Linked DNA regions of Methanolobus sediminis. The protein of the gene in region 1 binds, or shares a complex with, the protein of each later gene. Links are inferred from orthologs where the notes say so. Each region holds a gene or a part of one and is shown on either strand. Other genes may lie near its edges.

Region 1 (3,216 bases):
GCAGGCGTTGACCTTTCATGGACAGCAGTTGGCTCAATCAATGTGGCACGTAAGATGATGGAGATCGATGCAGTGTTTGGAGGAGAGGGTAACGGAGGACTTATCTTCCCTGAGCACCAGTACTGCCGTGACGGTGCCATGGCTTGTGCTAAATTCCTTGAGATAATTGCAAACGGACAGAAGATCTCAGAGCTCGCTCAGAGTGTGCCTGAATACTTTAATTCCAAGACAAAAATTAAGATACAGGATTCACCTGCGACTATGGAGAAAGTAAAGAAGGAAGTCCTTGCCGGAGATAATGAGGTCGACACCACAGATGGTGTGAAAGTCTGGTATGATGACGGATGGGTACTTATCAGGCCTTCAGGAACAGAACCTATCATCAGGATATTTGCCGAATCAAAGACCAAGGAAAGAGCAGATGAACTGATGAATGAGGGAGTTGAACTGGTCAACAAGTCAAAGTAAGATTCACAGGCAGGAAAATGGCTTGCTGTTGAAGAGCAAGATCATGCCTTTCCTCTTGATTCACCAAGGACGATTCCCGTAGCAATCAAATGAGCAACTCTGAGCGGCTCTGGGATATTGCTCCTTGTTGAAGTTATTTTTATTATTTTTGCGGCAATATCATAAGCAATTCCGCAACACTGGAAGAAAACAGGATTATCGTTATCTTTTGTTATCGCGCTGCTGATATTTCCGGCTTTTTTTATAATTTGCATCCTGGTTTCTGATTCTGGCAAAAATGAAAGAGCCTTTTCTATATTCCCAAAATCCGGCAGGTCACGCATAAGGACTATCACCGGAACGCCGGTTCTTTCATATAGATCGACAATATCCACCGGATTAAAACCGCCATAAGTAACTCCATCCAGCATTATGGCACGTATCTGCGGCAAATGTTTGCTGTTATTCACCATTGAAACTATGCTGTCAGTTGCATCCATGCCGTCCCTTGTAATCTCTGACCGAAGTACACCGTCAAGCCATTTACCACCGCGAAAGAAGGCTCCGACTATTATGATCTTATCGCTGATAAGCGCAGAATCATCTATACCAAGTATGCGGATCTCATCTTTAATGTGAAAACTATGTTGTGCACTATTCACTAAAAATAGTATGAAAAAAGGTAGTGAAGTAACTTACCAGCAGGAATGTCAGATAAACATTCCTTCCGGAAGAACTTCCTTTTCAGTTTCTTTCTTTGACATGACCTTCTGCACAGACTCGAGGAAATCATCCATGGAGATCGTTTTCTTGTCAAGTCTTACAGCAAGCATACCTGCTTCCATGGCAATGGCATTCAAATCTGCACCACTTGCCTTCTCGGTGAGTTTTGCCAGCTTCTTAAAGTCAATATCCTTTGCAACAGACATGAAACGTGTGTGTATCCTGAAGATATTTGCACGTGCTTCTTCATCCGGCATTGGTACGTTGACTATCCTGTCAAACCTTCCAGGTCTAAGAATTGCAGGGTCAAGAACATCCAGCCTGTTTGTAGCTGCGATAATCCTCACATCTCCCCTGTTATCAAAACCATCCATTTCCGCAAGCAGTTGCATAAGTGTCCTCTGGACTTCACGGTCTGCACCGTTGGTGTCATTGAGACGCCTTGAAGCAATTGCATCCAGCTCATCGATGAAGATGATACTCGGGGATTTTTTCCTTGCCATATCGAAGAGTTCCCTGACAAGTTTTGAACCGTCACCAATGTATTTCTGTATCAGTTCAGAACCTACCACTCTGATGTAAGTGGCTTCTGTCCTGTGTGCAACGGCCTTTGCCAGTAAGGTCTTACCGGTACCTGGCTCACCGTACAGGAGAACACCTTTTGGCGGAGTGATGCCTATACGCTGGAAAGCCTCCGGTTTTGTCAGTGGTAATTCTACAGATTCTATAAGTTCCTGTATCTGTGAATCTAATCCACCTATATCTTCGTAGTCCACATCCTGTGACTCTATTACCTCCATTGCTGAAACTGCAGGGTCTTCACTTGTTGGGATTACTTCCACGATCGCAAGTGTCTGCTGGTTCAATGCAACTTTTGCACCCGGAACTAAAGACTCTTCACTAAGGTACTGGGATACATTGACCATGAACTGCGGTCCCGTGGAACTTCTGACAAGCACTTTTTCCTCTGATATGACATCCATGATTGTTGCCACTACAAGAGGAACTGTTTTCAGACGGTCAACTTCCGCCTGCAGTCTGCGCACCTCACGTTCGTATTTGAGCTTCTGGCTCTCAACAAAACGTTTTTCCGACTCGATCTGGTCGCATTGTTCCTTCAGGAGAGTATTCCTGGACTCTAACTGTCGCATTCGGTCTAACAGATATTTGGAAAAATCTTCCTCGTTATCTGTACCGACATAGTCATAGTCGGCTTTGTTCACAGAGGTAAAATCATACCTGCCGTGTTCAAAGTCACTGTCGCTGGTCTCGCTCATGTGCCTCCGAATATTATTTAAGTGCGAAGGGTATATAGCCCTTTCGTAAAGAAGAGATTAGACACTTTATGAGTTGAAGATCTATGCAGTGTGAAATATGTGGCGCCGAGATCAGAGGCGATTCTTTTAAAGTAAATATTGACGGCAGTGAACTTACAGTATGTGGAAGATGCTCACAATATGGTACTGCAGCAGGAAAGCGCAGTCCAGTGTCCAAGAAAGTTGCACCTGTAAGCCGTCGGCCAGCTCCGGCAACCGGAAGCAGCAGACCACCAAGGAAAGCCCCTGGAATGATAGTTGATGAACTAATTGATGAGTACGGACAGGCAATAAAAGAAGCAAGAGAACGAAAGAAGTGGTCACATGACCAGCTGGCTTCAAAGATCAAGGAAAAAGCAACACTTCTTAAAAAGATAGAGCGTGAAGAGATCGTACCTGAGGATGATGTTCGTCAGAAGATAGAGAAAGCCCTCGATATCAAACTCACGGAAAGGACCGGCGAGAATGATTGGAGTGGTGAAAGACTAAATCGTGGAACTACTCTTGGGGACATAGTGACCATCAAGAGAAAATAAATAATCAATATTACCGAGTGATAAAATGAGCCTTGAAGGTAAAAAACTGGGATTTATCGGAACAGGAAAAATGGGCAGTGCATTAATTAAAGGGATATGTAGTGCAGGACTTTTTTCTTCATCCGATGTATATGCAAGTGATCTCTACGAGCCATCCCTTGATGAACTTAAGCAGGATGTAGGGGTTAACGTAT
Region 2 (3,080 bases), 480 kb from region 1 along the record:
GAACACCGATGTTATTGTTGTACACGGTGGTAGTGAAAATATTAACCGTGCAGCTGTTGAGAACTCCAATGTGGACGTTCTTTGTGGTTTTGGATCAATGAAGGACAATGGTCTTAATCATGTTCTTGCAAAATCTGCAAGTGATAACAATGTTGCAATTTCATTTGATCTTGGTGAAGTTATCAGCCAGCGTGGAGGGAGAAGGGTCAGGACTTTGTCCAATTTCAGAAAAGATCTGGCAATTGTCCGTAAATACGATGTTCCGTTTATACTAACGTCCAATGCAAGATCCTGCTACGATTTGCGTGCACCAAGGGAATTAATAGCTCTTGCACAACTTTTTGGGATGACAAAGGAGGAAGCTGTCCGTGGACTGTCTGACACTCCGGAAAGCATTATCTCAAGGAATCGCCCCTCGTCCAATTATGTATTTGAGGGTGTGGAAATTGTAGATGGTATGTCGGGAGATGCTATTGGTGAAGGTGATGGGCAATGAAAATACTGCCTCCGACCATGCGGGAAAATAAGCGTTATCTCGCCTTTGAGCTTATAGCTGAAGGAGATTCAATGATAAGCAGGGATGAACTTATCCGTGAGATATTCTCAGCATCAGGAAGTCTTCTTGGTGACCTTGGTTCAAGCGAGTGTAATATATGGCTTTTTGCCTTTGATGATAATAAAGGTGTAATAAGCTGTGAACGTGATCATGTATCACAGACAAGGGCTGTTATGGCCACTATCACAAATGTAAAAGGAAAACGAGTTCTGCTCCATGTTCTTGGAGTATCAGGCACTGTTCTTGGTGCAACAAAAAAGTATTTAGAGGGTGTCGATGTATTAAACCCCGAAGAACAGTCACATATAAATGAGTAGAGAGCGTATTTCAGTTAGTTATCGTATATATTCTGTTATTTATAAATAAATCAGGAGATGAAGTGAAGATGCAAATGACGCCACAGATGGGGTATGATCGAGCCATCACAGTTTTTAGTCCTGACGGACGTCTCTTCCAGGTAGAATATGCAAGAGAAGCAGTTAAGAGAGGCACAACCGCAGCCGGTGTAAAAGCAAAGAATGGTGTGGTATTGCTTGTAGACAAAAGAATCACAAGCAGGTTGATAGAAGCAGAATCTATTGAGAAGATCTTCCAGATAGATGACCACATAGGTGTTGCCACTTCAGGACTTGTAGCTGATGCCCGTGCTCTTGTTGACAGGGCAAGAGTCGAAGCTCAGGTAAACATGGTCTCATACGACGAACCAATAGGTGTCGAAGTTATTGCCAAGAAGATCTGCGATCACAAGCAGACGTACACACAGTATGGTGGTGTCCGTCCATACGGTACAGCTCTTCTTATTGCAGGTGTTGATGATTCACGCCCACGTCTCTTTGAGAGTGACCCAAGCGGTGCATTGCTTGAGTACAAGGCAACTGCCATTGGTGCGGGAAGGAACGCTTTCATGGAGATCTTTGAGGCAGATTATCATGAAGATATGGACATTGATGCTGCAATTATGCTTGGTATGAAGGCCCTTTACACTTCTACAGAAGGAAAGGTTGATGCAGCTACCCTTGAGCTTGGTGTTGTAACACTTGATGACCGCCAGTTCAGAAAGCTTTCTGAAGAGGAGGTTGCTGGTTTTGTTTCCAGGGTTCGCGAAGAGCTTAAGGATAATGTGAAAGAAGAAAGTGCAGACTCTGAAAGCGAGGAGTCTGAGGAATAATTAAAGCAATTATTGGGGCGAACTAACATGGTATCTCTTGACGAGGCTGTTATTGCGAGGCTCAAGAAAGGTAAGCATCATTTCGAGGTTTTAGTTGATCCGGAAGGTGCATTTTCACTGAAAAGAGGCGAAGATGTCAATATGGAAGATGTCATTGCTGTAGAATCAGTATTTACTGATGCTGCGCAGGGAGACAATGCCGGGGAATCTGAACTTCTAAATGCTTTTGAAACTAGTGATGTCATGGATGTTGCCAGGCAAATTATATTGCATGGTGAACTCCAGCTCACAAAAGAGCAGAGAAAACAGATTCTTGAAGAGAAGACCAGACAGGTCATAACCATTATTGCACAAAATGCTATTAACCCCCAGACAAGGGCACCTCATCCACCTGCCAGAATTGAAAAGGCGATGGAAGAGGCAAAGATTCACATCGATCCTTTGAAAGGCGTAGATGAGCAGGTAAATATTGTAATGAAAGCTATTCGTCCGATAATTCCTATAAGGTTTGAAGAGGTCGATGTAGCTGTAAAGATTCCGGGTGAATATGCGGCAAAATCCTATGGAGAGATTGCCGGCTTTGCAACCCTTGTAAAGAATGAATGGCAGAGTGACGGCTCATGGGTAGCCGTGATTAAAATGCCTGCTGGCCTGCAGAATGATTTCTATGGCCTTGTGAATCATCTTACAAAAGGGGATGCTGAAACTAAATTATTATGAGGCCCCATAATGGAACGTGAAATTGTAATTCCTGGACAACTTTTGTCTGAAAATAAGGCGGATTCAGGTCCTGGTACATATGTAAAGGACGGAAAAGTCTATTCTCTTTTATACGGAGTTAAGAATTCCAAGAAGAAGATGTCAGTCATTCCTTTTTCCGGAAAGTATATTCCTTCTTCCAGGGATTACGTTATTGGTACGGTTATAGATGTAACCCCCTCTAACTGGATATTTGATATTGGATCGCCATATGACGGTTTATTGCACGTGTCTGAATATCCAAGACGTGTTGAACAGGAAAAGATGGCGGAGTACATGGGCATAGGCACATCTGTCTTGCTTCGTGTAAAAGATGTAAGTTCATCCATGAAGGTCGAGTTGACCATGAGAGAACGCGGTCTGAGAGCTCTTGGTACTGGCCGTGTTATTGAAGTAACTCCTACGAAGGTCCCCCGTATCATAGGACATGGTGGTTCTATGGTATCTATGCTTAAGAAAGAGACAAATTGTGAGGTATTCGTAGGCCAGAACGGAAGAATATGGATAAATGGAAAAGATAGTGAAATGGACCTTCTCACAGAGGCTATCGAGCTTATAATGAAACATTCTCACACATCAGGATTGACAGATAGGATA

What was found.
Region 2: the proteins of RE474_RS08255 (region 1) and psmA are in contact, whole or in part, in a cryo-EM structure (PDB 6HE5), measured with the Archaeoglobus fulgidus proteins. The link is inferred for Methanolobus sediminis from one-to-one orthologs. Residues at the interface, in WP_010879468.1 of Archaeoglobus fulgidus: Asp391, Leu392, Lys393, Gly394, Met396, Phe397, Val398; in WP_010877997.1 of Archaeoglobus fulgidus: Ala30, Arg33, Gly34, Ala35, Asp51, Arg53, Val54, Lys66, Ser79, Gly80, Leu81, Val82, Met166.

What each region holds. Positions count from the first base shown.
Region 1 is NZ_CP133592.1:1,693,822-1,697,037, reverse strand. Bases 303-3,187 are described here. They hold RE474_RS08255 (proteasome-activating nucleotidase), read right to left. Parts: upstream 2,448-3,187; coding sequence 1,158-2,447; downstream 303-1,157. Other genes in these bases: proC (pyrroline-5-carboxylate reductase), read left to right, coding at 3,048-3,187; RE474_RS08250 (multiprotein bridging factor aMBF1), read left to right, coding at 2,531-3,022; RE474_RS08260 (endonuclease dU), read right to left, coding at 510-1,109; glmM (phosphoglucosamine mutase), read left to right, coding at 303-468. Also shown: more of glmM, read left to right, coding at 1-302; more of proC, read left to right, coding at 3,188-3,216. UniProt on the Methanocaldococcus jannaschii protein: ATPase which is responsible for recognizing, binding, unfolding and translocation of substrate proteins into the archaeal 20S proteasome core particle.
Region 2 is NZ_CP133592.1:2,172,271-2,175,350, forward strand. What follows is about bases 84-2,832. They hold psmA (archaeal proteasome endopeptidase complex subunit alpha), read left to right. Parts: upstream 84-941; coding sequence 942-1,724; downstream 1,725-2,832. Other genes in these bases: rnp3 (ribonuclease P protein component 3), read left to right, coding at 84-496; RE474_RS10800 (Rpp14/Pop5 family protein), read left to right, coding at 493-873; RE474_RS10810 (ribosome assembly factor SBDS), read left to right, coding at 1,752-2,444; rrp4 (exosome complex RNA-binding protein Rrp4), read left to right, coding at 2,454-2,832. Also shown: more of rnp3, read left to right, coding at 1-83; more of rrp4, read left to right, coding at 2,833-3,080. UniProt on the Methanocaldococcus jannaschii protein: Component of the proteasome core, a large protease complex with broad specificity involved in protein degradation. The M.jannaschii proteasome is able to cleave oligopeptides after Glu, Asp, Tyr, Phe, Trp, slightly after Arg, but not after Ala.